2 regions of the Clostridium subterminale genome follow, and region 1 is predicted to be linked to the other one. Evidence: a T-box and tRNA genes for the amino acid it is inferred to sense, from the RefSeq annotation. Region 1 holds a T-box; the other holds one or more tRNA genes.

The links. A T-box is a leader RNA that pairs with one kind of tRNA and senses whether it is charged. The one in region 1 lies ahead of ABDZ93_RS08965 (glycine--tRNA ligase), so its partner is inferred to be a tRNA-Gly.
Region 2: it has a tRNA-Gly gene. The T-box ahead of ABDZ93_RS08965 (glycine--tRNA ligase) is inferred to sense a tRNA for this amino acid. The anticodon was not compared.

The regions. Positions count from the first base shown of each region.
Region 1 covers NZ_BAAACI010000005.1:289,806-305,633, forward strand. Annotated here, with positions in the region: gene ftsH (ATP-dependent zinc metalloprotease FtsH) at 1-732, shown strand, start outside; gene ABDZ93_RS08905 (formate--tetrahydrofolate ligase) at 921-2,591, shown strand; gene ABDZ93_RS08910 (carboxyl transferase domain-containing protein) at 2,896-4,380, shown strand; gene ABDZ93_RS08915 (OadG family protein) at 4,393-4,767, shown strand; gene ABDZ93_RS08920 (biotin/lipoyl-containing protein) at 4,794-5,234, shown strand; gene ABDZ93_RS08925 (sodium ion-translocating decarboxylase subunit beta) at 5,251-6,390, shown strand; gene ABDZ93_RS08930 (hypothetical protein) at 6,505-6,675, shown strand; gene ABDZ93_RS08935 (hypothetical protein) at 6,682-6,864, shown strand; gene ABDZ93_RS08940 (type III pantothenate kinase) at 7,041-7,820, shown strand; gene dusB (tRNA dihydrouridine synthase DusB) at 7,829-8,797, shown strand; gene greA (transcription elongation factor GreA) at 8,940-9,419, shown strand; gene lysS (lysine--tRNA ligase) at 9,449-10,990, shown strand; tRNA gene ABDZ93_RS08960 (tRNA-Asn) at 11,247-11,321, shown strand; T-box leader at 11,475-11,641, shown strand; gene ABDZ93_RS08965 (glycine--tRNA ligase) at 11,724-13,115, shown strand; gene murD (UDP-N-acetylmuramoyl-L-alanine--D-glutamate ligase) at 13,686-15,065, shown strand.
Region 2 covers NZ_BAAACI010000007.1:63,701-79,528, reverse strand. Annotated here, with positions in the region: gene ABDZ93_RS14090 (ABC transporter ATP-binding protein) at 1-243, shown strand, start outside; gene ABDZ93_RS14085 (ABC transporter ATP-binding protein) at 245-1,213, shown strand; gene ABDZ93_RS14080 (peptide ABC transporter substrate-binding protein) at 1,875-3,560, shown strand; gene ABDZ93_RS14075 (peptide ABC transporter substrate-binding protein) at 4,095-5,798, shown strand; gene ABDZ93_RS14070 (alpha/beta-type small acid-soluble spore protein) at 6,485-6,727, shown strand; gene ABDZ93_RS14065 (class I SAM-dependent DNA methyltransferase) at 6,948-7,694, shown strand; gene hslO (Hsp33 family molecular chaperone HslO) at 7,699-8,580, shown strand; tRNA gene ABDZ93_RS14055 (tRNA-Val) at 8,721-8,796, shown strand; tRNA gene ABDZ93_RS14050 (tRNA-Asp) at 8,800-8,876, shown strand; tRNA gene ABDZ93_RS14045 (tRNA-Phe) at 8,899-8,974, shown strand; tRNA gene ABDZ93_RS14040 (tRNA-Gly) at 8,982-9,056, shown strand; tRNA gene ABDZ93_RS14035 (tRNA-Cys) at 9,061-9,134, shown strand; gene ABDZ93_RS14030 (DUF6873 family GME fold protein) at 9,265-9,969, opposite strand; gene ytxC (putative sporulation protein YtxC) at 10,405-11,331, shown strand; ribosomal protein L20 leader region at 11,368-11,480, shown strand; gene infC (translation initiation factor IF-3) at 11,515-12,042, shown strand; gene rpmI (50S ribosomal protein L35) at 12,062-12,259, shown strand; gene rplT (50S ribosomal protein L20) at 12,287-12,640, shown strand; gene ABDZ93_RS14005 (TrkH family potassium uptake protein) at 12,894-14,261, shown strand; gene ABDZ93_RS14000 (potassium channel family protein) at 14,276-14,935, shown strand; gene ABDZ93_RS13995 (TrmH family RNA methyltransferase) at 14,948-15,742, shown strand.

The DNA of each region.
Region 1 (15,828 bases):
GTAGTATCTAAATACTTGCCTAATTCTTATGCTGTGCATGAAATTAGTATTATTCCAAGAGGGATGGCAGGAGGATATACTTTACATCTACCTAATGAAGATACGGCATATACATCTAAGTCTAAACTTAGAGATGATATGGTTGGTCTTTTAGGAGGAAGAGTTGCAGAAGCATTGATTCTTGGAGATATAAGTACAGGAGCCAAAAATGATATAGATAGAACAACATCAATAGCTAAGAAGATGGTTATGGAATATGGTATGACAGATGCTCTAGGACCTATATCTTTTGGAAAAGATGATGGTGAAGTATTTATGGGAAGAGACTTTGGAAGAACAAGAGACTTCTCAGAAGAGGTTGCATCTAAGATAGACAGAGAAATTAAAGCTTTAATTGATGAGGCTTATGAGAGAACAGAAACTATTCTTAAGGAAAATATAGATAAACTTCATGATGTTGCAAAAGCTTTACTTGAAAGAGAAAAACTTACTGCAGAAGAATTTAATGCAATAATGGAGGGAAAAACTCTTGCAGAGTTTGATGCAGAAAGAATTGTATTAGATTCTCCGAAAGAAGAAAATGACGTTCCAGTAGAAGAAAATAGTGTTAGTTCTAATGAAAAGTTTAAGGACTGGAATGTAGAAACTCTTAATGATGAAGTATCAACAGATGAAAATTCAATAGAAGAAAAAACTTCAGACAATGAGAGTAACACATATAAGGAAAGTTAATATATTGTTTTAAAAGCACAGCTATTGCTGTGCTTTTTTTATAAAAGTAATTATGTTATAATGAACTTAAAATAGAAGAATATTGAAAAAACTACTGACACAACTATATTCATAGTTATCATAGCTTAATTTATTTCTGAATTTTGAAAAAATAGTACAAATTAATGTAATACTTAGGAGGTTAATTTATGAAAACTGATATTGAAATTGCTCAAAGTTCAAAGATGATACCAATTTTAGAGGTAGGAAAAACATTAGGTTTAACTGAGGATGATTTAGATCTTTATGGAAAGTATAAAGCAAAGATATCTCTAGATGTTCTTGAAAGTAGAAAAGATAATGAAGATGGGAAACTTATATTAGTTACAGCAATTAACCCAACTCCAGCAGGAGAAGGAAAATCTACAGTAACTATAGGACTTGGTCAAGCACTTTGCAGTTTAGGTAAAAATGCTGTTATAGCATTAAGAGAACCTTCATTAGGACCAGTTTTTGGAGTTAAGGGAGGTGCTGCAGGTGGCGGTTATGCTCAAGTAGTACCAATGGAAGATATAAACCTTCATTTTACAGGAGATATGCATGCTATTACAACAACAAACAATTTATTAGCTGCGGCTATAGATAATCATATTCATCAAGGAAATGAACTTCGAATAGATTCAAGAAGAATTATATTTAAAAGGGTTTTAGATATGAATGATAGAGCTCTTAGAAATATAGTAGTTGGTATGGGTGGTAAGCCAAATGGATTCTTAAGGGAAGATGGATTTACAATTACTGTTGCTTCTGAGATTATGGCGATATTATGTTTATCTAACAATCTTATGGATCTTAAAGAGAGATTTGGTAAAATCCTTGTAGCATATGATCTTGATGGAAATCCAATTTATTGCAAGGACTTAAAAGTTGAAGGTGCAATGGCTATGTTGATGAAGGATGCTATAAAACCTAACTTAGTACAAACATTAGATAATACTCCAGCAATAATTCATGGAGGCCCTTTTGCTAATATAGCTCATGGTTGTAATAGTATACTTGCAACTAAAATGGCATTAAAGCTAGGAGATTATGCTATTACTGAAGCTGGATTTGGTGCAGACTTAGGAGCAGAAAAATTCTTTGATATTAAATGTAGGTATGGAGAATTAAAACCAAGCTGTGTAGTTATAGTTGCAACAATTCGTGCGTTAAAACATCATGGTGGAGTTAAAAAAGAAGAATTAAATACTCCAAATGTAGAAGCATTATCTAAGGGTGTTGTTAACCTAGAGAAACAAATAGAAAACATACAAAAATTTAATGTTCCAGTAGTTGTAGCTATAAACAAATTCATATCAGATAGTGATGAAGAAGTTAAGTTCATAGAAGAATTCTGTAAAACTAATGGAGTGGAGGTATCTTTAACTGAAGTTTGGGAAAAAGGAGCAGAAGGTGGAAAAGACTTAGCAAATAAAGTTATTTCAACTATTGGAAATAAACAAAGCAATTTCCAAGCTTTATACGATGAAGAACTGGATATTAAAGAAAAAATAAAAATTATTGCAAGGGAAATATATGGAGCAGATGATGTAGATTTTACAGCATCAGCTAAAAAACAGATTAGTGAAATAGAAAAATTAGGACTTCATAAAGTGCCTATATGTGTAGCCAAAACTCAAAATTCCCTTTCTGATAATCCTGCTTTATTAGGAAGACCAACAGGATTTAATATATCCGTAAAAGAAGTTAAGTTATCAAATGGAGCAGGTTTTATAGTTGTATTAACAGGAGCTATAATGACTATGCCGGGACTTCCAAAGGTTCCTGCTGCAAATAAAATAGATATTCATGAAGATGGAACTATAGAAGGTCTATTCTAAAATTATTATATTAAAATTAGATTATATATTAATTTGGTTTAATATTTAACTACAAATAATTTAAAATTAAAATTTATTTACTAATCCTATGATTTCATAGGATTAGTTTTTTTATAAATTTAAATAGACAGGGATTAAAATTAATTTAAGCAGAATACTATAATAAAGGTTATCTGAATTATAGAAATTTTAAAAATAAGGAATTCACAGAAAAATGAATTAAAACTTGCAATTAATGTATACAAATGGTGTGAAATGTGTTAATATTATATACGGTAAAGTTAATATGTCAGGAGGCAGTAAAATGAATAAACTTGAAGTGTTTAATTCGCTTAAAGATACATCACACTTAGGTGGTGGAGATAGTCAAGTACAAATGCAACACAACCTAAATAAACTTACAGCAAGAGAAAGAGTTCTTGCATTATTAGATGAAGGAACATTTGTAGAAATTGGTTCTCTTGTTTCAGGCAATGGAGCCGGTGTAATTACTGGTCATGGAACTGTAAATGGAAGACTAGTATTTATATATAGCTGTGACTATACGGTAGAAGGTGGAACATTTACAAAAACTATGGGAAGAAAAATAATAAATATTCTTGATAATGCTGCTAAAATAGGTGCTCCTGTAGTTCAAGTTATTGATTCCATAGGTGGAAAATTAAATGAAGGAATAGAATTACTTGGTTCTTATGGATTAGTCTTAAACAAGTATGCTAAGCTAAGCGGTATAGTTCCAAGAGTATCAGTTATATGCGGTCCTTGTAATGGTATAACATCATTGTTTGGAACTATGAGTGATGTAGTAGTTGCTGTAGATGAAATAAGTGATTTAAGTGTATCTTCTTTAAGTAAGCTTACTGAAAAAGAAGGTAAGTATGTGGATAAATCAATGGTAAGCAATGGAGTAAGTGCTAATAGAAATAGTAATGCACATATAAATGCTGCTACTGAAGAAGAAGCATTCCAAGTTATAAGAAATATAATTTCTTATATGCCATCAAATAATTTAGAATTACCTACCGTTAGTAATGAAGATTTAAATTTAAATGTAGGTAAGTTAAATCTTGATGAAATGGTTGAAAAGGATAATTGTTCTTTAGATGAAATTTTAAATACTATAGTTGATGAAGATAGTATCATAGAAATATATAGAGGCTTTGCTACTAACTTTAGAACTGTTCTGGGAAAAATTAACGGATTGACAGTTGGAGTTATATTAAATTCTAAAAATAAAGAAATTGATAATTTAGGATCAAATAAGGTTTCAAGTTTTATAAAATTATGTGACAGTTTCAATATATCTATTTTAAGCTTAGTAGATACAAAAGGAGCATCAGTTTCTTTAGAAGAAGAAAATAATGGACTTGCTAAAAATATTGGAAAGCTTATGTATTCATTAATTGATGCTACAGTTCCAAAGGTTTCTTTAATTATAGGAGAAGCTTATGGTCTTGGATATGAAGTATTAGCTTCAAGAGAATCAGCATTTGATGTTACAATGGCTTGGCCAACAGCAAAAGTATGTTTAACAAGTCCAGAAGAATATATAAAAGGACTATACAGAGATGAGATATTTAACTCAGAGGATCATAAACAAGGAGAAAAAGATGTAATTGCTAAATACTATGATGAAGTAACCAATCCTTATAATTTGGCAAGTATGGGAATAATAGATGATGTGATAAAACCAAGTGAAAGCAAGCAAAGGATATTTGCTATGCTAGATATGTTACAAAGTAAAAGAGAATTAAAATATCCTAAAACACATGGTAGTACACTAGTTTAGGAGGAGTATAATATGAAAGAAACATTATTCAGAAACTTCACCCTAGAAAATTTATACTTTGCATTAGGTGTAGCTGCCATTGCTATGATAATAGTATTTGGAGTGTTATTGGCACTTATGCTCATAATTAAATTACAAAGCTTTTTGCTAGGAAGAGATTATAAAAAAAGATCTAATGCTAATGAGGAACCGAAGGAAGTATCAATTACGGTGAGTGAAGTTGATAATACTGTGCAAACAGTAGATATTAATAAGGAATATGAGTTAGTAGCAGCTATAATGGCATCATTATCTGCTCATACTGGTAAGTCACTAGATGAATTAAATATAAAGAGTATAAAAAGGGTTAATAATAATTCAAGTTGGAGAAGTGCTTCTATTAAATAGAAGTTATTGTTAGGAGGATATTTCGTATGAAAAAATATAATGTTACAGTTAATGGAAATTTATATCAAGTAGAGGTAGAAGAAGTAAAGGGTGAGTTTGCTACACCAGTAGCACCAACAGTACAAGTGACACCAGCGCAACCAGTGCAAGTGACACCAGCACAACCAGTACAATCAGCAGCACCAGTAGCAGCGTCAACTTCAGCTGCAACACCAGTAGTATCAACTGCAGCACCGGTAGCATCAACTGCAGAAGGAGCAAAGGCAGAAGCGCCAATGCCAGGAACAATAGTTAAAGTAGTTGCAACTAAGGGTGCAACAGTTAAACAAGGTGATGTTTTATTCGTACTGGAAGCTATGAAAATGGAGAATGAAATTATGTCTCCAACAGATGGAACTGTAGTAGAGATAAATGTAACACAAGGAGCCGCAGTTAATACTGGAGATATATTAGCTGTTATTGCATAATAGGAGGTCAATTTAAATGAACATTTTTGAAGTAATTAAAGATTTGTTTGCCTCATCTGGATTTGCGGCTTTAACATGGCAACAAGCTGTAATGATAGGAGTATCTTTAGTTTTCATATGGCTAGCTATCGGTAAAAAATTCGAACCTCTTTTATTATTGCCAATAGCATTTGGTATGTTACTTGCTAACATACCACTAGGCAATATTATGGCCGAGCCTATAGGTAAGGAAGCAGGAGGATTACTATATTATTTATCAAAAGGAGTGAAATGGGAGATATTCCCTCCGCTTATATTCTTGGGTGTAGGGGCTATGACAGATTTTGGTCCATTGCTTGCTAATCCATCTAGTGTACTTATGGGAGCTGGAGCGCAGTTTGGTATTTTCTTTGCTTTTGGAGTAGCTATTCTTTTTGGTTTTACACCACAGGAAGCTGCTTCTATAGGAATTATAGGAGGAGCAGATGGCCCTACAGCTATATTCTTAACAAATAAGCTAGCGGGACATCTATTGGGACCTATTGCAGTAGCAGCCTACTCATATATGGCGCTTGTACCACTTATACAGCCACCAATAATGAAAGCTCTTACAACTAAAGAAGAGCGTAGAATAAAAATGGGACAACTAAGACAAGTTAAGCAAATAGAAAAAATAGTATTCCCTATAGTTGTAACTATATTAGTAACTTTATTATTACCAGCTTTACTACCGTTGATAGGAATGTTAATGCTTGGTAACTTATTTAAAGAATCTGGAGTAGTTGGAAGACTTTCAGATACTGCACAAAATGCTCTTATAAACATAATTACTATATTTCTTGGACTTTCTGTTGGAGCTACAGCAACAGCAGAAGCCTTTATAAATCCTAAAACTATAGGAATTATTATAATTGGGGTAGCTTCATTTGCAGTAGCGACAGCAGGAGGAGTTATTGTAGGAAAAGTCATGTGTAAATTAACTAAAGGGAAAGTAAATCCATTAATTGGATCTGCTGGAGTATCAGCAGTACCTATGGCAGCGAGAGTTTCTCAAGTTGTAGGTCAAAAAGAGGATCCTACTAACTTCCTACTTATGAATGCTATGGGTGCAAATGTATCTGGAGTTATAGGAAGTGCTGTTGCGGCAGGTGTATTATTAGCTTTATTTGGAGCTTAATATAAAGATTAAATATGTAGATTGTAAATAATTTATAAAAAGGGTATGTACTTTTAAAATAAAGGTATATCCCCTTTTTTATTTGATAATAATAGGAAAAAGGAGGAGATTATTATGAAAGATACAATGATTCAATTTCTAATTAATAAAGAAAATGAGATTATTAGAAGCTATGAAAGTTACTTGGCAAATGTACCTATTCAAGAAATTGACAACAGGGCACAAAATTCAATTGTAAGACATAATAATCATATCAAAGTTTTAAAAAGTATTATAAGGAGGTAAGGAATAATGTTTCATGGCAAGGAAAAAGAAAAAAAGCTTAGAAGTAATTGCTTAAGTAGAAAAGAAGATAATTTAAAAAAAATATATCTGAATATCATGAATAATTTTAGTGATGGAACATTAAAAGGAGAATTATATGAGATTTTCAAAGATGAGGTTGATATAATAAATAGTAATAATCTCATATAAAACATAATAGAGTAGTCTACAGTGATATTACATAAAATTCATTAACACATAAAGTAGTATTAACTTAAAAAAGTTAATTAAGTTATATAGTAAAAGTGTTAAATGTGTTATAATAATTAGGAACATTTAAAAAGCAGCTTAAAAGCTGCTTTTAATTATATAGAGGTGACATGATTATGATATTCGTATTAGACGTAGGAAATACTAACATAGTATTAGGTATTTATAAGAGTAAGGAATTAATAATAGAATGGAGATTATCTACAGATAATAGAAAAACTTCTGATGAATATATGATAGAAGTAGCTCAGCTTTTTTCTTACAACAAGCTAGATGTTAATGATATATCAGGAGTAATTATTTCATCAGTAGTTCCCAATATAATGTATTCTCTAGAGCATATGGTAAGAAAGTTTTTTAATAAAAAACCTCTAGTGGTTGGTCCGGGAATAAAGACAGGAATAAATATAAAATATGATAATCCTAAAGAAGTGGGAGCAGATAGAATAGTTAATGCAGTAGCAGCTCATGAAATGTATAAGAAACCATTAGTAATTATAGATTTTGGAACTGCAACTACTTTTTGTGCAGTAGCTGCTAATGGAGATTACATAGGTGGAACTATATCACCAGGTATAAAAATATCTTCAGATGCATTATTCCAAAAAGCTGCTAAACTCCCAAGAGTAGAACTTATAAAACCAGAAACAGTTATTTGTAAAAATACAGTAGCAAGTATGCAAGCAGGTATTGTATATGGTTATATAGGTCAAGTTGATTTTATTGTAAGTAAAATTAAAAAAGAAATGATAGCATTAGGAGAGGAGAATCCTATGGTAATAGCTACAGGAGGTCTTGCTAACCTTATAGCGGAAGGATCTGAATCTATAGATAAAGTTGAACCATTCTTAACTTTAGAAGGACTTAGGATTATATACGAGAAGAATAGAGAATAGGTGATAAAATGAAAATTTCAAATATAAGCTTTGAAAATCCTGTATTTCTTGCTCCTATGGCAGGGGTTACTGATATAGCTTATAGAGGTATATGCAAAGAAATGGGATGTGGACTAGTTTATACAGAAATGGTTAGTGCAAAAGGGCTATATTATAATAGTAAAAATACTGGAACTCTTATGAGAATAAGTGATGAAGAAAAACACGTAGCATTACAGATATTTGGAAGTGAGCCAAAGATAATGGCATTTGCTTGTGAAACCATTCAAGGTATGGACGGAGTTACTATTATAGATGTAAATATGGGATGTCCAGTACCAAAGATAGTTAAAAATGGAGAAGGTTCTGCTTTAATGAAAAACCCAAAACTGGCTAGTGAAATTGTTAAAGAAATGAAGAAAGCCTCAAGTAAACCTATTACAGTAAAGTTTAGAAAGGGCTTTGATTCCAATAGCATAAATGCAGTGGAGTTTGCTAAATATTTAGAAGATGCGGGAGTAGATGCTATAACAGTTCATGGAAGAACTAGAGAACAGATGTATGAAGGTAAGGCTGATTGGGATATAATAAAGCAAGTAAAGGAAGCTGTTTCTATACCTGTCATTGGTAATGGTGATATATTTGAGGCAGAAGATGCTATAAATATGAGGAAACAAACTAATTGTGATGGTATAATGATAGCAAGAGGTGCCATGGGAAATCCGTGGATATTTAGAGAAATAAAACAGGGAATTGATGGCAATGATATAGTAAGGCCTACTGATACAGAGAGAATAGATATGTGTATTACTCATTTGAATAGAGCTATAAAGTTCTTTGATGAAAATAAAGCTGTAAGAGAAATGAGAAAGCATATAGCATGGTATATTAAGGGGTTAAGAAATTGTACCGAAATTAAAGATAAAATCAACTCTGCTATATCCTATGATGAAATGTATAATTTGTTAGAAAAGTATAAATTAAATTATGAAAAGTAGAATTTTTAATATAAATATACCTTTATTGACAAGGAATTGCAGCTGTTTTATAATTAATCAAAGATTATAGAGACTATATATGATACAATTGAGTATTTATAATGATATAGAATTATTTAGTAAGATTGAAGGGGAGAGAAATATGAGCGAAACTAAAAAATACGTGATGACTTACGAAGGAATAAAGAAGCTTGAAGATGAGCTAGAATACTTAAAAACTGTTAAAAGAAAGGAAATAACAGAAAAGATAAAGGTTGCCCTAGGATATGGAGATTTAAGTGAAAATTCAGAGTATGATGAAGCAAAAAATGAGCAGGCTTTCGTTGAAGGAAGAATTATTCAACTTGAGAACATGTTAAGAAACGCATCTGTAGTAGATGAAAGTGAAATTCCTAAAGATATAGTTAGTATAGGAACAAGTGTAAAAGTATATGATTATGAATTTGATGAAGAAATAGAATTTTATATTGTTGGATCTGCTGAAGTAGACCCTTATGAAAATAAAATTTCAGATGAATCACCTGTAGGAAATGCTCTTATGGGAAAGAGAACAGGAGATGTTGTAGAAGTATCAACTCCAGATGGAATTAACAACTATAAAGTATTAGAAATTAAAAGATAATCATAAAAAAGAACTAGGAGGAATGGTTTATGGCTACAGAAGCTAACAATGATAATTTACAAGAAGTTGCAACAGATAATGAACAATTACAAGCTCAAGAAGCTGAATATAATGAACAAGTAATGATTAGAAGACAAAAGCTTGCTGATCTTCAAGCGCAAGGGAAGGACCCTTTTGACGTATATAAAGTTGAAAGAACTCATGAAGCACAAGAAATAAAGGATAATTATGAAAAGCTTCAAGAAACTGAGGTTACAATTGCAGGAAGACTTATGTCTAAAAGAATTCAAGGTAAAGCTGGATTCTGTGATATTCATGATAGATCTGGAAAAATGCAAGTTTATATAAGACTTGATAGAGTTGGAGAAGAACAATTTAAAGATGCAAAAACTTTTGATATAGGCGATTTTTTAGAAGTTACAGGTATACCGTTTGTAACAAAGACAGGAGAAACTTCTGTTAAAGCTAGTAAAGTAACTTTGATTTCTAAATCATTAAAACCACTTCCAGAAAAATGGCATGGACTTAAAAATCCAGATTTAAAATATAGACAAAGAGAAGTAGACCTAGTAATGAATAAAGATGTAAGGGATACTTTTATTAATAGAATAAAAATTATAAAAGCAGTAAGAGAATTCTTGGATAATAGAGGATACTTAGAAGTTGAAACTCCTATTTTATCTCCTATAGCTGGGGGTGCGGCTGCAAGACCATTCGTAACTCATCATAACACTTTAGATATAGATATGTATTTAAGAATCGCTACTGAGTTATACTTAAAAAGATGCATAGTTGGTGGACTTGAAAAAGTATATGATATGGGTAAAAATTTTAGAAATGAAGGAATGAGTATTAGACATAATCCTGAATTTACAATGATAGAATTATATGAAGCTTATGCTGATTATAACGATATGATGAAAATAACAGAAGAATTAGTTGCATATGCTTGTGAGAAAGTTCATGGTACTACTAAAGTGAATTATCAGGGAACTGAAATAGACTTTACACCACCATGGAGAAGAATAACTATGGTTGATGCTGTAAAAGAATATGCAGGTGTAGATTTTAATGAAGTTAAGACAGACGAAGAAGCTAGACAAATTGCAAAAGAAAAGCATTTGGAATTTGTAAAAGAATTAAAAGACTGTACAAAAGCAGATGTATTAAATGTTTTATTTGAGGAGTTTGCTGAAGAACATTTAATTCAACCAACATTCCTTTGTGATTATCCAGTAGAAATATCGCCATTAACTAAGAAAAAACGTGGAAATGAAGCATTTACTGAGAGATTTGAAGGGTTTGTATATGGTAGAGAAGTTTGTAATGCCTATTCAGAACTTAATGATCCTATAGTTCAAAGACAAAGATTTGAGCAACAAGCTAAAGAAAGAGAACTTGGAGATGATGAAGCTTATCTAATTGATGAAGAATTCATGAGTGCTCTTGAAGTAGGAATGCCTCCAACAGGCGGACTTGGAATTGGTATAGATAGAATAGTAATGTTCTTAACTGATTCAGTATCAATCAGGGATGTTATACTATTCCCAACAATGAAGCCTCTACAATAGTATATATAACTTTAAAATTAATTTTACCCAAAAATTATTGCATATTTTAATAATTTTTGGGTAAAATGTTAAGGTATTAATTTAATATATAATATCAGTAAAGAAATATTATATGTTAAATAATTGTTGCATATTAAAATGGTTTCTAGATAAAATATTCATATAATGTAAGTGAAAGAAATTATTTTTAAAATTTTATAGAAATAGTGTTGAAATTTACATTAAATATGATATAATTTAGATATAAATTATATATTCCGCGATAGCTCAACGGTGGAGCACTCGGCTGTTAACCGATAGGTTGGAGGTTCGAATCCTCTTCGCGGAGCCATTTTTTTATAAGATAGTTTATAGCGGACTTTTAAGTCGGCTTATTTTGTTATAGTAGATAATATAATAAAAATTGATATTTATAAAATTCCATATTTATATTTTAATTTTATTTTGAATTATAATATGATTTGTGGATAATATTAAAAACTAAATAATAACGATGATAAAGAAGAGTAGTAATAAAGATTTTAAAGAGAGATGGTGGTAGGTGTAAATCATCAAATCAATATTGTGAAGGGAGCTTTTGAGTTAGTGATAAATTTTAAAGATGAGCTTTAGCTAATAAGGGTGGAACCGCGGATTAATTTCGTCCCTTGATTGGTTAAAGTTTTTTATTTTTCAACTATTAATTTGTTAATTGCAATTAATAATAAAATAAACATTTATGGAGGTAATGAACATGGGAAAAGAATTAACTATGGATAAAATGGTAGCTTTATGTAAAAATAGAGGATTTATATTTTCTGGGTCTGAGATTTATGGAGGTCTTGCAAATTCATGGGATTATGGTCCTTTAGGAGTGGAATTTAAAAATAACGTCAAAAAAGCATGGTGGAAAAAATTTGTACAAGAAAATCCGTATAATATAGGGTTAGATTGTGCTATATTAATGAATCCAGAAGTTTGGGTAGCTACAGGTCATGTAGGTGGATTCTCTGATCCGTTAATGGATTGTAAAGAATGTAAGGCTAGATTCAGAGCTGATAAGTTGGTTGAAGATCATATGGTTTCAGAAGGTGCAGAAGTAGCTGTAGCTGATGGATGGACAAATGAAGAGTATAAAGAATATATTGAAAAACACAATGTGGTTTGTCCAAAGTGTGGGAAAATGAATTATACAGATATAAGAAAGTTTAATCTTATGTTTAAAACTTTCCAAGGTATAACTGAAGACAGTAAAAATGAAATATATTTAAGACCTGAAACAGCTCAAGGTATATTTGTAAACTTTAAAAATTCTCAAAGAACATCAAGAAAGAAAGTACCTTTTGGAATAGCTCAAATAGGTAAATCTTTCAGAAATGAAATTACTCCAGGAAACTTTACCTTTAGAACAAGGGAGTTTGAGCAAATGGAGCTTGAATTTTTCTGTAAGCCAGGAACTGACTTGGAATGGTTTGAATATTGGAAAGAATATTGTAAGAATTTCTTATTCAACTTAGGAATGGGTAGGGAAAACTTAAGATTTAGAGATCATGAAAAAGAAGAACTGTCATTCTATAGTAATGCTACTTGTGACATAGAGTTTTTATTCCCATTTGGATGGGGTGAGCTTTGGGGAATAGCTGATAGAACAGACTATGACTTAAAAAGACACATGGAACATTCAGGAGAAGATTTATCTTATTTAGATCCAACTACTAATGAGAAATATGTACCATATTGTATAGAACCATCATTAGGAGCTGATAGAGTTGCATTAGCATTTTTGTGTGAAGCTTATGATGAAGAAGAACTAGAAGGCGGAGATGTCAGAACAGTAATGCATCTTCATCCAGCATTAGCACCATTTAAGGCAGCAGTACTTCCACTTAGCAAGAAATTAAGTGAAAAGGCTCTTGATGTGTATGGAATATTATCTAAAAAGTTTAATGTAGATTATGATGAGGCTGGAAGTATAGGAAAGAGATATAGAAGAGAAGATGAAATAGGAACACCATTCTGTATTACAATAGATTTTGATACTATGGAAGATGAGAGTGTTACAGTAAGAGATAGAGATACTATGGAGCAAGTAAGAATGCCAATAAGTAATCTCGTATCTTATATAGAAGAAAAAATGGAATTCTAATAGAAGTTTATAAGAATTTAAAATAGCTCTAGGCATTAATTTGCTTGGAGTTATTTTATAGTAAACATATATAGACAGTTAAATATGTAAAATAAATAGATACATGTATGATAAATTAAGGATGTTTAAAAAATATATTGTAGGCTAAAATTTATGTAGATATTGTATTAATGTTTTTGTTGCAGGTGATTTATATAAATGGATAAAAAAATAACCGGATTTGCATCCGGTAAAAAATAGGGTTTAATCATGGGGATATGTTATGTGCAATGTTAAACCTTTGGGGAAAAGTTTTAACACCTTTACTTACGGCACAAACAGATTATATCATATTAAAAAACTCATAGCAATAGCTTTTTTGAAAAATAATGAATTAAATTGAAAAAAACATTCAAAAACTAGTGAATACAAGGGGAAAATAGGCGAAAATATAGAAAATAGGTGAGTTGTTGAAATAAATAGAGCAAGTGTATGTCATAGAGTTTTTTTAAGCCTGCTGTAGTGATATAATTGTAAGTATAAGTATAGTATGGAAGTAAGCTAATACATAGTCGTACTGGAGGAATAAAAATGAAAAAAGATTTTAGTGATTTTAAGAGATTTATTAAGGATAAAAACGTAGCTGTCGTAGGAATAGGGGTGAGTAATATACCACTTATAGAGTTCCTTATAGGTTTAGGAGCTAGGGTTACTGCTTTTGATAAAAAGAATATAGAAAAACTTAAAGACGTTGTAGACAAGTATCAATGCAAAGGAGTTAAATTTGAATTAGGAGAAGAGTATTTATCTAACTTACATGGTTTCGATGTTATTTTTAAAACGCCATCTATGAGAATTGATGGTAAGGAATTGACTATAGCAAAAAATGAAGGTGCATATATAACATCTGAGATGGAGGAGTTTGTAAGATATTGTCCAGCTAAAGTATACGGTATAACAGGAAGTGACGGAAAAACAACAACTACATCTTTGGTATATAGCATTTTAAGTGCTGCAGGCTTTAAAACTTGGGTTGGAGGGAATATAGGCACACCATTATTTACTAAAATAGAAGAAATATCTCCAGATGATAAGGTTGTTCTTGAATTATCAAGTTTTCAACTTATGACTATGGATACATCTCCAGAGGTAGCTTTAATTACAAATTTATCCCCAAATCATTTAGATATGCATAAAGATTTACAAGAGTATATAGATTCTAAAAAGAATATATTTAAATATCAAAATAAAGATAATCTTTTGGTACTAAATGAAGATAATGATGTTACAAGAAGTATTGAAGGGGAAGAAAGTGGAAGACTTTATACTTTTAGTAGAAACAAGGCTGTAGAAGATGGGGCTTATTATGAAGATGGAGATCTTTTTGCTAAAGGTAAAAAAGTATGCAATAAGAGCGAAGTATTGCTTAAGGGTATGTATAATATAGAAAATTTATTAGCAGCCTTTGCTTTGATAGCAGATGACGTAGATGTAAAATATATGAGAGAGGTTGCAACTACATTTAAAGGCGTAGATCATAGAAATGAATTTGTGAGAAATTATAGAGATGTAGAGTATTACAATAATTCTATAGCTTCAAGTCCTACTAGAACATTAGCAGGTATTAAAGCATTTGAAAAACCGGTAGTATTAATTGCTGGAGGACGTGATAAAAAAGTTCCTTTTGACCCATTAGCATATGAAGGATATCCATATATTAAATCATTAATTTTGCTTGGAGAAGCTAAAGATCAAATTAAAAAAGTTTTTGATAAATTAAAAAGTGAAAAAGGAATTGATATTGATGTTCATATAGTCAATACTTTGGAAGAAGCCGTAAATAAAGCGGTGGAAATATCAGTTGGTGGAGACATAGTAACATTAGCTCCGGCATGCACAAGCTTTGATATGTTTGAAAACTTTGAAGTTAGAGGAAATAAATTTAAAGAAGTAGTTAAGAACTTAAAGTAAAAGGGAATTATATAAAAAATAAAATAGATACAACTAATAACATTTTATTTGAAGTTAACAATGTAAACATATATTCCTAGGAGATAGTTTCGATTTACTGTTTTCTAGGAATATAATTTTATTCTTATAATCGCAACTGAATTGTAAATCATACTATAAGAAGGTTATATTAACTTGTTGGACTAGTTAAAAGTAATAAGAACATACTATTTTACTGCACATTTTAATATCTTTAATCCAATTATTTGAATGACGAATCCCTTGAAACCCGCATAGACAGAACAACTATATAACTATTTATAAATATAAATAGTTTCCTATACAAATAGTTATCTATTTATATAGAGAACTATTTGTTCTAAATATATGTATTTGGTAGTTATTTATAAGATTTTACAGATTAAAAACTATATAATTAATTAGCCTAACAGGCTATATTAAAAAAACTTAACCAAGTGTATCAATACATGTAAGTTAGAGAAAAAATAAGAAAATTAGAGAAAATAAAGGATAATTTATATATATAATCACATAAATGAAGAAGAGATAGCCAACCCTATGATATTATAAATCTCGTCACTAAGTGATGCGAACTTCAAAGTTCAAATCTAGGTAACTTTAAAAATGAATTTAAACAGAAAAAAGTTTAAAAAAAGTTTAAAAAGTTATTGACAGAACAAAATGATGGTGATAAAATTTAAAAAGTAGTCAGTCGGTAGGCTGATGAAAACCAAATGGTCTTTGAAAATTAAACAGAGAAAAA
Region 2 (15,828 bases), on a different contig from region 1:
GTGCCAAGACTTGATACAAAAAATAAGGATACGCTTTACGCTTTAAATGGTACTCCACCAGACTTAGTTAAACCACCGATCGGATGTCCATTTGCTGCAAGATGTGAATATTGTATGCAAATATGTTTAGAGGAGATGCCGGAAGCTACTAATGTAGAGAATGATCACCAAGTGTTATGTTGGTTAAAACATCCAATGGCACCAAAGGTTGAAATTCCAGAAGCGTTAAGAAGAGGTGAATAAGATGGCTGAAACAAATAAAAAGGAAGTTTTAATTGAAGTAAAGAATCTTAAGAAGTATTTTGAAGTTGGTAAGAATGCCACACTTAAAGCAGTAGATGATGTTAGTTTTAATATATTAAAAGGTGAAACATTAGGTCTTGTTGGAGAATCAGGCTGTGGAAAAACAACTTGTGGAAGAACAGTAATGGGACTTTACGGTGCAACAGGTGGTGAAATTTTATTTGATGGAGATGACATTAGTAAATATGATAAAAAACAAAAAAAGGAATTTACTAGAAGAGCTCAAATCATATTTCAGGACCCTTATGCATCACTAAATCCAAGAATGACTGTTGGAGATATTATTGGAGAAGGAATAGATATTCATAATCTTCACAAAGGTGATGAAAGACAGGCTAGAATTTATGAATTGCTACAATTAGTAGGATTAAATAAGGAACACGCATCTAGATTTCCTCATGAATTTTCAGGTGGGCAAAGACAAAGAATAGGTATAGCAAGAGCTCTTGCTATAGAACCAGACTTCATAGTTTGCGATGAACCTATTTCTGCTCTAGATGTGTCTATTCAAGCACAAGTTGTTAACTTATTGATAAAATTACAAAATGAATTAGGGTTAACATATTTATTCATAGCCCACGACCTATCAATGGTTAAACATATATCTGATAGAGTTGGAGTTATGTATTTAGGAACTATGGTAGAGCTTGCTAGTAGTAAAGATTTATATGATAAGCCTTTACATCCGTATACTCAAGCATTATTATCAGCAATTCCAATTCCTGATCCTGATGCTACTAAGAAGAAAGCAAGAATACCTCTAGAAGGAGAAGTGCCTAGTCCGATAAATCCTAAACCAGGTTGTAGATTTGCACCAAGATGTAGATATGCAAAACCTATATGTAGTGAAAAGAATCCTGAGTTTAGAGAAATTGAGCCAAATCACTTTGCTGCATGCCATATATTATAATTAAAATAAAAAGATAAGAGTATTTTATTACTCTTATCTTTTTTGTTGTTAAAAAGGTAAGAAAAATGGTGTTGCTATATATGATAAAAGAAAGAGATATGTAAAGTTTATTCAATGATTGGGTTTTATTATTAGGCATATTAATTGTTTTATGGCTTAGTAATAATATAAAAGGAGATGATATATGAATATTTAGTAGAAAAGTATTTACTAAATTCAGTTGAATTCTATTTAAAGAAAATACAGAAAAAAGAATTTTTATCAAAATAGTAATTCATATATCTACTCCAATCAATTATTTTATTAAAAAAGATACAAATTACGACAAAAAATAATGTAAAACCCGATAAAGTAGATATGCCAATGTTAATAATAATAATAATAATTCTTATACTTGTAATATTTTGTTGAAAAATAAGGTATTTTGTGTCGAGAATAGAGAAGATAATTCGTATAATTGAATAAAATTATAATTAAGGTGTCTTTAGTCGGAAAAGCGAACATTGACATTGTCGTTAAAAGGGTGTATTATAAAAATAAATAAAAGTTATGAGGAAATGTGTAGAAATATACACAAAGATTAACGACAAAGATGAACAGAGTTTAGAATGAAGATTTAGAATTTTTGAACTAAACTATATTATTTTGAGGGGGATTACTTATGAAAAGTAAAAAAATACTAGCATCGTTATTAGCATTATCTATGATAACATCAGTTGCATTAGTTGGATGCGGTAAGGGTGAAGAAAAAAATTCTGGAGCTGCGACTAATGGAGAAGCAGATGCGGAACAATATCTAAATATGCTTTTGGATTCTGAACCAAAAACAATTGATCAATCTAAATCAAGTGATTCATATTCTTCACAAGTCCTTGCAAACTGCCAAGAATCATTAACAAGAATTGTGCAAGATGAAAATGGTAAAGATAAAATTGAAAAAGGTATAGCTGAAAGTTGGGAAACTTCAGAAGATGGGTTAACTTGGACATTTAAGTTAAGGGATGCTAAATGGAGTGATGGTCAACCAGTTACTGCAGAACAGTTTGTTTATGGTATTACAAGAACGTTAGCACAAGATACTGCATCACCTTATGCTTTCCTATTATATCCTATAGCTAATGCTGCAGAATTCAACTCTGGTAAAGCTAAGGCGGAAGACTTAGGTGTTAAAGCTGTAGATGAAAAAACTGTTGAATTTACATTAAAAGCACCATGTGCATACTTCCTTGATTTAACATACTTTAAAGTAATGCAACCACAAAGAGAAGATATAGTAAAAAAATACGGTGATAAGTACGGTTCAGAGGCTGATAGTATGGTATATTGTGGTCCGTTTAAGATATCTGAGTGGGTCCACAATAATAAATTTGAATTTGTCAAAAACCCTGAATATTGGGATGCTGAAAATGTAAAACTTGATAAAGTTACAATGAAAATAATAAAGGAAGAATCTGCTAGAATGAATGAATTACTTAATGGTTCATTAGATGTGGCTAAAGTAGTTAAACCAGAGTGGATAGAAAAATTTAATGCAACTGGTGAGTATGACGCTATAAAAGGATATGATGGTTCAACTACATATACTTTCTTTAACCATAAAGATAAACTATTCAGCAATGCTAAAGTGAGAAAAGCATTTATAATAGCAGAGGATAGGGAAAATAAAATTAAGACTTTAAGAAAAGGTCTTGGTGAGCCTGCTCTAGGATTTGTACCTAAGTCTGTACAAATAGGTGGAGAAGAGTATAGAACTAAAGTAAATGAATTACCAGTTCAAAAATTAATAGAAGAAAATCCAGATCCAAAGGCATTACTAATAGAAGGAATGAAAGAATTAGGGCTTGGAGATGATCCATCGACTATAAATATTAAATATTTACAATCAGGTACTGATTCAACAGCTAAAGAATATGCTGAGTTTCAACAACAAGTTTATAAAGACAAGCTTGGAATTAATGTAGATGTTGAATACGTTGAATGGGCTATATTCCAACAAAGAACAGATGAGTTAGATTACCAAGTTGCAGGTATAGCTTGGACTGGAGATTATAATGATCCTAACACATATCTAGACATATGGACATCTAATGCTGACGTTGTGCCAACAGGATGGTCAAACCCTAAGTATGATGAACTTATAGCTAAAGCAGGAAAAAGTAATGATCCAAATGAAAGAGCTGAACTTTTCAAAGAAGCTGAAAGAATTTTAATATATGAAGATGGTGCTATAAGTCCAGAAGCGTGGAGATTTAAAAATACTTATGTAAGAAAGTATGTTAAAAACTATGCTGCTCCATTATTTGGAACAGTTGACCTAAAATATACTTATACTACTGGTAGAAACTAGTATTATAATGAAACAACAAAAGAGTAAAGCTGATAAAATGCTTTACTCTTTTGTTTCGTTATAATATTTTATAATCCATAAAACAACATATATAATGAATTTATAGGAAAATTCATTATAAAGTATGAGAAAAGGTTGATGTTATCCAAAATGTTTTAATATATTTATAGTGGTTATAGGATTTAATCAGGAAAATTCGTATTACAAATTTCGAATGTATATATAAATAAAACACGATTTAGCAAGAAAAAAGTAGAAAAAAGAAAAATAATTAGATAAAAAAAGAAAAATAATTTCATTAATATATTTTATTTTAAAAAAATATAATATAATTATTCCAAAAAAAAGAATTTAGATTACTATTTAGTTAAATATTTGTTAATATATAAGATAATAAGTCGAATTGAGGTAATCTTGTTAATATTCAGATAATGGGTATTGCAATAGTGAAAATGTTAATATATAATAAATTTAAATCAGATGGATATGTGCTTTATATCTATCATATTGATGATTAATGAAGGGGGATTATTCATGAAAAGCAAAAAAATATTAGCTTCTTTATTAGCGATATCTATGGTAACGTCTGTTGCTTTAGTAGGTTGTGGTAAGGATGACAAGAAAGCAGAAAATGGTAAAGGTGAAGAAACTGCTGCTTCTGGAGATATGGATAAAGAACAGTTTCTTAACGTATTTTTGAAGGCTGAACCAAAAACAATTGACCAATCAAAATCAAGTGATTTATATTCTTCACAAGTACTTACTAACTGCCAAGAGGCTTTAACTAGAATTGTGCAAGATGAAAATGGTAAAGATAAAATTGAAGCAGGTATGGCTGAAAGTTGGGAAACATCAAAAGATGGGCTAACTTGGACATTTAAGTTAAGAGATGCAAAATGGAGTGATGGTCAACCAGTTACTGCAGAACAGTTTGTTTATGGTATTACAAGAACGTTAGCTCAAGATACTGCATCACCATATGCATTCTTGCTATATCCTATAGCTAATGCTGCAGAGTTTAATGCAGGAAAAGTTAAAGCAGAAGAATTAGGTATTAAAGCAGTAGATGAAAAAACTGTTGAATTTAAATTAGCATCACCATGTGCATATTTCTTAGATTTAACATATTTTAAAGTAATGCAACCACAAAGAGAAGACATAATAAAAGAGCACGGTGATAAATATGGCTCAGAAGCAAATACAATGGTATATTGTGGACCATTTGTAATCTCTGAATGGGTACACAATAATAAGGTTGAATTTACTAAAAACCCTGAATATTGGGATGCTGAAAATGTAAAACTTGAAAAAGCTACAATGAAAATAATAAAAGAAGAATCTGCTCAAATGAATGAATTATACAATGGTTCATTAGATGTAGGTCCAGTTGTAAAAACAGAATGGATAGAAAAACTTGATGCAACTGGTGAATTTGAAAATAGAAGAGGATATGATGGTTCAACTACCTATACTTTCTTTAACCACAAAGAGAAATTATTTAGTAATGCTAAAGTAAGAAAAGCATTTATAATAGCTGAAGATAGAGAAAATAAAATTAAGACTTTAAGAAAAGGTCTTGGTGAACCAGCATTATCTTTCGTACCTCCAAAAGTACAAATAGGTGGAGAAGAATATAGAGATAAAGTTAAAGATCTTCCAATTCAAAAGCTTATAGATGAAAATCCAGATCCAAAGGCTCTATTAATAGAAGGAATGAAAGAATTAGGACTTGGTGAGGATCCATCTAAAGTAACTATTAAATACCTTCAATCAGGAACTGATACAACATCAAAAGAATATGCTGAGTTCCAACAAAGTGTTTATCAAGAGCAACTTGGAATTAATGTAGAAGTTGACTATGTTGAATGGGCACAATTCCAAGAGAGAACTGATAACTATGATTACCAAGTAGCTGGTATGGCATGGGGTGGTGACTACAATGACCCTAACACATTCCTTGACTTCTGGGTAACAGGAGCTGATGTTGTAATGACAGGATGGTCAAATCCTAAATATGATGAAGTTATAGCGAAAGCAGCAAAATCTGTAGATCCTGCAGAAAGAACTGAATTATTTAAAGAAGCAGAAAGCATACTATTATATGAAGATGGTGTTATAAGTCCAGAAGCATGGAGATTTAAAAATACTTATATTAGAAAATATGTTAAAAATTTAAGTACTCCATTATTTGGTGGAAATTATGATTTAAAATACACTTACACTTCAGGTAGAAAGTAATATAAAATATTATTAGAATGTTTAATACTCCTTAAAGTATTTGTAAATACTTTAAGGAGTATTTTTATAATTCTAGCGTATTGTCTACCTTATGTATAGACTTTTTTTAAATCCTAATATCCAAAGATTTAAGTTAATGGATCATTATAGTCAGCAGTGACTGGGGTTTCTGCTAATTCGTAATCCGTATTATCTGTTTTGTCACAGAATATTGCTCACTCAACATAAGATATATCTATGTTAATGCCTAATGCATTATTGCAGTTCTACTGAAAAAGCTTTTCTTATTTTGGCATTTTTAAAGTACTTATTTTCTTGATTGAAGAAATTATAACATAGTGAAGCATCATAACCTTTTTTAATTTGAAATCTCCAGTTTTATTTAATTTGTCAATCCAATACTTCGAACTTGCATTAGCTGCATACAAAGAACCGTTAAATAAATCATTCTAGTAGATTCTTTTTTAACTACCCTAATTGTAGCTTTCTCAAGTTTTGCATTTTATGTAAATATATTTGTTTAAGTGAAAATATGTAATTATTTAAAATGCTTTTAGTGATACCTAAGGGAGTATAGAGTAACAAAGCTACATAAATTATATAGGAGATGAATAAAAAAAAGCCTATGGTAGAAAATATAGTTAGTATGTTAAAACTATATTTGAACAATGCGGAGGTAGAAGTTCATGGGTAAGACTCCTTTAAAGAAAGTGATAAAATCTAAATTGAAAGCTAATAAAGAATTAACTCCACAAGAAGCTTTAAGAGAGCAGATAAAATATGATATAGTAGAAGAATTGGGGCTGGCTGATAAAGTAAATGAATTTGGATGGAGTGGTTTAACTGCAGAAGAAACGGGAAGAATTGGAGGAATGATGACAAAAAAGAAAAAAGGATTAAATATGCCTAGGAATGATGAATTTTTTTAATGTTATATAGTGTATTGATAATAATCTATTTTAGTTAAGAGTTTGTTAGTCTAAATTAAGATAAATTGTGTTAATTTGATGAAGAAATTTAATTGTAGTTTAATATACAATTATTTAGATAGAGGTGAAATTTGTTACATAATCATGGAAGATTTCTTAGACAAAAGAAAAAAAGTAAGGTAAAATAAATAGGTGATTATATAGAAAAGATGGTGAACCTATGGACTGTTATAATGATTTTGCTGATATATATGATGAACTAATTAATGAAGATATCAATTATAGAGGTTGGGCAGAAAAAATTATTGATATTTGCAAGGAATATAAAGTTGGAAGAAGAGACTATTTAGATTTAGCTTGTGGTACAGGAAATTTTACTAAGTTAATTGGAAGAAACTTTATATTTACAGCGGCTATAGATTTATCGGAGTATATGTTGTCTATTGCAGATGAAAAGTTAAAGGCTGAGGGAATTAAAGCTAAGGTTATGTGTCAAGATATATGTAACTTTAACCTTAAAAAGCAGTTTGATCTGATAACCTGTGGATTGGATTCTACTAACTATATAATTGAGGATGAAAAACTTCAATTATATTTTATGTCAGTTAATAAACACTTAAAGGATGATGGAATTTTTATTTTTGATATTAATACGGAGTACAAAATTAAAAATATATTAGGAAATAATAGTTTTAACTATGACAGGGAAGATGTAGTCTATATTTGGGAAAATCAATTACAAGATGATGTAGTTGATATGTATTTAACTTTTTTTGTTAAAGAAGGACAAGTGTATCATAGATTTGATGAACACCACAGAGAGAGAGCTTATAGCGAGAGTAAGATAGAAAAGTTTATAAATGAAGCAGACCTTGTCATAGAAAGAAAACTTAATTGCTATGAAGAAGTTGCTATAGGTGAGAATACGGAAAGAATAACCTATGTTTTGAGTAAGAAAGGATGTTAGAGGAATGAAAGATAAATTAATTAGAGCTACAGCAAAGGATGGTCAAGTAAGAATAATTGCAGCGATTACAACTGACTTAGTGAATGAAGCAACTAAAACTCATGAATGTATGCCAACAGCATCAGCGGCACTAGGAAGAATGCTAACTGGTGGTGTTTTAATGGGAGCTATGCTGAAAAATGATACTGACAGTTTAAGTATTCAAATAGATGGTGGAGGAGAGGCGAAAGGTATTACCGTTACTGCTCATAATGATGGAAGTGTTAAAGGTTATATAGGAAACCCCAAAATAGATTTACCTTTAAATGAAAAGGGTAAATTGGAAGTTGGTGGCGCCATAGGTAAAAATGGATATTTAAAAGTAATTAAAGATATGGGACTTAAAGAACCTTATGTAGGTCAAGTACCTATATATACAGGAGAAGTAGGAGATGATATAGCATATTACTTTACTGTATCGGAGCAAACACCATCTGCTGTTGCTTTGGGAGTATTGGTAGATACAGATTTATCTATAAAAGCTGCTGGAGGATTTATTATTCAAATGATGCCAGGTGCATCAGAATTTTTAGCAGATATTATAACTTATAGATTGGAAGAAATTCCATCAGTGACATCTATGATAGAAAAAGGAATGACTATAGAAGAAATATTAGAATTTGTATTTGAAGATATGGATTTAAAAATATATGATTCCTTAGTACCTGAATATAAATGTGACTGTTCAAGAGAAAGAGTAGAAAGAGTGTTAATGAGTATTGGTAAGAATGATTTGCAAGAAATATATGATGATGGCAAGACGGAAGAAATCTTATGCCATTTCTGTAATAAAGCCTATGATTTTAAACCAGAAGATATTAAAAAAATATTAGATGACATTAATTAGTTTTATAATAAATTTTAAAAACTATATTGACAATAAACTTAAAATTTAATATAATAGTCTTTGTTAAGACTTGGAAAATTCATTGGTTTTTTAAGCTTAGCAAAGATTATTTTTAATAGTGGTGTCACAAATTTAAATTTGGTCGCATAGCTCAGCTGGGAGAGCACCTGCCTTACAAGCAGGGGGTCACAGGTTCGATCCCTGTTGCGACCACCATATGGCCCAGTGGCTCAGTTGGTTAGAGTGCCGGCCTGTCACGCCGGAGGTCGAGGGTTCGAGTCCCTTCTGGGTCGCCAATAAATTCTAAAATTTGTGTCTGGCTCGATAGCTCAGTCGGTAGAGCAGAGGACTGAAAATCCTCGTGTCGCTGGTTCGATTCCTGCTCGAGCCACCATTATTACGCGGGAGTGGCTCAGTGGTAGAGCGTCACCTTGCCAAGGTGAACGTCGCGAGTTCGAATCTCGTCTTCCGCTCCAATATGGCGCTATAGCCAAGTGGTAAGGCAGAGGCCTGCAAAGCCTTTATCCCCAGTTCAAATCTGGGTGGCGCCTCCAAAAAAGCAAGTAATTAAATTACTTGCTTTTTTCTTTTGTATATAAACATAAATATACTTCTTAGAGCAGTACACATTATAATTGAGTATTTTAAAATTCATATTCTAGTAATTTTGGCAAGTATAAATTATTAAATATCTAAAAAATATATACTACCTCTATCAATTAATTGCGAGTTGGTTAAAGCGATAGGAGTTATACCATGCTTATTTAAAAATATTTTTATTAAATCTCCATGAGGATATAAATCTAAATTTCCATAAAAAACTATGGTTTTAGAGTCTATCATACCACAAGTTCCACCAATAAACCCATAATTTAAATGAGGTAAAAGAATATCCCCTGATGGAATTAATAGTACATCATATCCATAGATATTTAATTCTTTATAAATACATATATCAGAAGTTATGAAAGCTTTATTAGATAATACTACAGTAGAGCATTTGGAGTAACCTTGATTCACATTTATTAATGTCTTATCATGAATATTTTCTAACAAAGTTTTATCCGTATATCTTATTTTATGCATAAAAAAATCAGAAGTACTTACAGCATTCAGAATGATATCTTTAGGGTATTTATCAGTTAAAGCATCAGTACTTCTCAATACCGTTAGATTTAGAGATTTTAGAATTTCTTCAAAGGTAGAAGATGTATCCTTATGAATAATAACATTATTATTATCGATAAAATGTATAAGAATATCAGGATGACCACATATAGCTGGATATAATGAATTGCAAGGTTCACAAAGTATAACTTTACAATTTAAATTTTCCAAAGCTAAAAGCTCCTCTTGAGAAATTCTGAAGTCAACAAAAGCATATTTCAAAAATAGCACCACCTTATTATTGGTTGTTATTAATAATTCAAATTTTAATATATCTTTAATCAGACTATTTAAATGACAGATTCTTCTCAAACCCGCATAAATAGAACAAATAGTTAAATAGTTAAATAGTTAAATAGTTATATAGGAATATATATCTGTATTTAAATAGTTCCCAGTATAAATATTCTTATTTATATCTATATTTTTATAGAAAAAATTTTTGTATACCAGGTAGTTAATCTAAGAAATTTTTATAAAGATTATTTAGCTAAGTAGATCAATAGACTAATTTAGAAATAATATATCATAAATGCTATAAAATTTATAGAATAAATTGGATTTTAAAAATTGTATATAGTAAAAAATAAAAACACATAATATATTAAAGTGAAGTTCTGTATCTATAAAATTCTTAACATGAAGTGGGGTGATTGAATGCTGATGTTGACTATTGTGAATAATAGCTATAAGGATTATGTATTAAATCAAGTTAAGAGTATGGGTGATTATTTAAGGACAAAAAAGAAAAGTTTAAATTTAAAAGTTGAAAATGATGAATTAAATGAATGTATACATATATATTGGAAAGATGGTGATTACACTGAGGATGAAGGTAAGAAGTTATTTAACTATTATATAGCTAACATTTTATATGGTGTGATTATTAACGAGTTTTTAGAAAAAAAGGTTAATAAACATCTAAATGAAACTTATAATTTTCTAAATTATAACGATGTAAGTGATATAAAAAAGGATATATATAAAGTTTTAATGGAAGAATTACCTATAGATGATACTGTAATATATTATATGAATAAGAAAAATAACATTTTAGATAGAATTATTAATTGCATAGAAGAAGGAAATGAAATAAATATTAAAGGCTTTATTGACTTTAGAGCGAAGGAATTAATGCCGCAGATATATATGATAATAGAAAAAGTGGTAGAAAGCTATATGATAGAAAAGGAATTTAATGAATTTATTAGTCTTCTAAAATATTTTGTTGAAATACAAGAGAGTAAGGCTGAGAAAGTAGATTTATATATTGGAAAAAGAGGAGATTCATATATACTCAGAGATGAATTTGGGAATAATATTATGGAAACCCTTTTGAATGAGATTTGTGAAAATAAAAATATAGTAGAAGTTAGTCAAGATGATTTAGTCATAAGTGGACTCATAACTATGTGTCCGAAAAAGATAGTGATACATTCTGCTAATAGGTGTAAAAATAAAGAATTAATTAATACTATAGAGAAGGTATTTGAAGACAGAATTTATCATTGCAGTGGGTGTAATGAATGTCTAATGTTTAAAGAAATTATAGAAATGCCTATTGACAATAATATAAAGGTGTAGTAGAATTGACTATGTTAGTTGGAAAGTGAATAATTTATTAACAAGTAGAAACTGCCGTTTCTCACCTTACAGTACTGCTAGTAAGGTAATGATTTTAATTTACAATAACTGTAAATATGGGGCGGCGTTTGCTGTCCTTTTTATTTTATATAAAATGAAAAATATGTGGTTTAAAAGCCGGAGGTGAATGTTATCAGTAAAAATAAAGATTTCATGATGAATGAAGAAATAAGAGATAAAGAAGTAAGAGTTATTAACTCAGATGGGGAAGCACTAGGAGTAATTTCTACAAAAGAAGCACTAGATATTGCTCAACAAAAGGAATTAGATTTAGTTGTAGTATCTCCAAATGCAAAACCTATGGTATGCAAAATAATGGATTTTGGTAAGTTTGTTTATGAACAGCAAAAGAAAGAAAAAGAAGCTAAGAAGAAACAAAAAATTACTACACTTAAAGAAATCAGATTAAGTGCTAGCATAGAAGAGCACGATATTGAGATAAAAGCTAATAATGCTAGAAAATTCTTATTAGATGAAGACAAAGTTAAAGTTACTGTGAGATTCAGAGGAAGAGAAATTGAAAACTCACAAGTTGGACACAAGATATTAAACCTTTTTGTAGAAAAATTAGGCGATGTTTATGTTATTGAAAAGCCAGCTAGACAAGAAGGAAGAAATATGATAATGATATTAGCTCCAAAAAGAGCATAACCGAGAGGAGGACTTTACAATGCCAAAAATGAAAACACATAGAGGTGCAGCAAAGAGATTTAAAAAGACAGGAACAGGTAAGTTAAAAAGATCTAAAGCTTTTAGACGCCATATATTAACTAAGAAGAGCAGAAAGACTAAGAGAAATCTTAGAAAAACAGGATATGTTTCAACTACTCAAGAAAAAATAATGAAGAAATTACTACCATACTTATAGTAGGAAGTTATCTAGGAGGTAAATATAATGGCAAGAGTAAAAAGAGCGATGAATAGTCGTAAAAAACATAAAAAAGTATTAAAACTTGCAAAAGGATACTACGGTGGAAAAAGCAAGTTATTTAAAACAGCTAATGAGTCAGTAATTAGAGCATTAAGAAATGCTTACGTTGGAAGAAAATTAAAGAAAAGAGATTTCAGAAAACTATGGATAGCTAGAATAAATGCAGCTGCTAGAATGAATGATCTTTCTTATTCAAAATTCATGAATGGAATGAAACTTGCTGGCGTTGAAATAAACAGAAAAATGCTTTCTGAAATAGCAATAAATGATCCAAAGGCATTTGCTGAATTAGTAGAAGTTGCTAAGAAGCACCTATAGGATTAATTTAATATAAGAAATTAAAGCCAGAGGATGACTATGTCATGTCTCTGGATTTTGTTAGACTTAATTTTAATATACATAATTATTTATTATTTTTTTATGTAAGCAATAAAGATAATGAATAGACGGATATATATAGTATAAGAATGTAGCTATGGCTACATTCTTATACTATATATATTTTAATAAACAAAAGGGAAAATTATATAATTATAATAAATTTTTTTGTAAGAAGTATGAGGTGTTATCTATGCAATTGAGATTAATTGGCATTCTAAGGCGTAAAAACTTTACTCCCGTTCAAATAATAGCTATGGGATTTGCAACGATAATATTTACAGGTGCCCTATTATTAAGCTTGCCAATTGCTACTATAGAAGGTGTAGGAACTCCATTTATTGATTGTATATTTACATCAACTTCAGCAGTTTGTGTAACAGGATTAGTTACTGTAGATACTGGTACCTATTGGAGTTATTTTGGAAAAACAGTAATACTTATTTTAATACAAATTGGTGGTCTTGGATTTATGTCCTTTGCTACACTTTTATCATTAATTATTGGTAAAAAAATAACTTTAAAAGAAAGATTAATAATAAGAGAATCATTAAACTCCACATCTCTTCAGGGAATAGTAAAATTAGCAAGGTATATATTAGTATTTACTTTTTCAATAGAACTTCTAGGGGCGTTATTGCTTTCATTTGAATTTATACCTGAGTTTGGAATTGTTAAAGGCATATATTATAGTATATTCCATGCTGTTTCTGCATTTTGTAATGCTGGATTTGACCTTATGGGAAATTATAATAGCTTAACTGCATATAGCGATAATACCTTGGTAATACTTACAATATCATCTTTAATAATAATAGGTGGATTAGGTTTTCATGTATGGAATGATATATTTAATTATAAACACACTAAGAGATTAGCTTTACAAACTAAGTTAGTAATAGCCGTAAGTGCAGGATTAATTTTATTTGGATTTATAATGTTTCTAGTATTTGAACTTTCTAATCCAGGAACTATAAAGCCTATGGGGATTAAAGGAAAACTGTTGTCAGCATTTTTTGCATCAGTTTCACCAAGAACAGCAGGGTTTAATTCTATAGATTTGACGCAGATGACTATGGCGTCTACATTTTTAACGATAATGTTGATGTTTATTGGTGGCTCACCAGGGTCAACCGCTGGAGGGATAAAAACTTCCACAGCTGGAGTGCTTTTTATGACGATATTATCAGTTATAAATGGAAGAGAAGATACAGAATTATTTAAAAGAAAAATAAATAAAGAAACTGTATATAAGGCTTTAGCAGTAGTAATTATAGCATTAGCATTAATTTTCACTACAACTATATTATTATCTATTACGGAGAGAGCATCCGGAGCTCCTTTTGAACATTATTTATTTGAAACAACTTCAGCCTTTGGAACTGTTGGGTTAACATTAGGATTAACTCAAGAGCTTACTGCTATAGGTAAAGCTATAGTGGCACTAACTATGTATGCAGGTAGAGTTGGACCACTTACACTAGTTGTAGCAATTTCTATAAGAAAAAGTAAAAGAGGAAATTCTATTAAATATCCAGAAGATAAAATTCTAGTTGGATAAAGAGGGGGATATATATGAGTAAAAAACAATTTATAGTTATTGGTTTAGGGAGATTTGGAACTTCGGTAGCAGAAACTTTATATGCACTAGGTAATGATGTTTTGGCAGTAGATATAGACGAAGAAGCAGTTCAAAATATTGCGGAAAAAGTTACCCATGCTGTTCAAGTAGATGCTAATGATGAAAACAGCTTAAGAGCTCTTGGAATTAGTAATTTTGATGTAGCTATAATCAGTATAGGTTCTGATATTCAAGCTAACATTCTTTCTACTCTTTTAGTTAAAGAAATGAATGTTAAGCATATCATAACTAAGGCTAATAATGCATTACATGCAAAAGTTTTATATAAAATAGGTGCTAATAGGGTTATATTCCCAGAGCGTGATATGGGGATTAGAGTTGCTCATAACCTTTGTTCTTCTAACATACTTGATTATATAGAGTTATCACCAGATTTTAGTATTGCAGAAATTGTCACCCCAAAGGAATGGGAAGGTCACTCCTTAAAAGAACTAGATTTAAGGGTAAAATACAGTGTAAATGTGGTAGCCATTAAAAGGGATGATAATATTGAGGTATCTCCAGCTGCAGATGAAGTTATACAAGAAGGAGACATAATAGTAGCCATAGGAGGAACTTCTGAACTAAACAGTATTGAAAGTTTAGTTAGATAAGGAGATTTATAAGTGCAGGTTATAAAAAGTAAGGATAATAACACATTAAAAGAAATTAAGAAGTTAAAAGAAAAAAAATATAGAGTTGATAATAAAAAGTTTATTATAGAAGGTTTTAGGTTCCTAGAGGAAGGATTTAAATCAGATTTTATTATAGATAAACTTTTTATAAAGGAAAGTTCTATAGATAAGTTCAATGAAAAATTTTCTTTTTGCATTAGTAAGTATGATGAAAAATTATTTATAATAAATGATAACTTATTTAAGAGTATTTCAGGTACAGAAAATTCCCAAGGGGTTTTAGCTGTACTTAACATGAAAGAAGAAACCTTCATAGCAAAAGAGGGATTATATATTTTAGTTGATAAGGTGCAAGATCCAGGCAATTTAGGAACTATAATAAGAACAGCTCATAGTGCTGGCTGTAAGGGAGTTATCTTAAGTAAGGATACAGTAGACTTATATAATGAAAAAACCTTAAGATCTACTATGGGTTCCATATTTAATATCCCTATAATCCATGATGAAGATTTGTATTTTACAAAAAAATTAATTGATAAAGGATATAATTTAGTATGTAGTTCTCTACAAACTGATAAAAATTTTTTTGAAGTTAACCTAGTAGATAATGCAATAATAGCTGTAGGTAATGAAGGCAATGGAATTAGTGATGAAGTTATGAATTTGGCTACTTGTAAGGTTAAAATTCCTATGCTAGGAAATACAGAATCACTAAATGTTGCTATAGCTGCATCTATTATGATATATGAAGGTGTAAGACAAAAGATATCAAATAAAAATTATTAATACTTGAAATTTTTATATATTATATGTATAATGTTTCTAACAAGTTAGGATTTTAATGTTTTGAAGTAAAAGAGTAGGCTAACTAG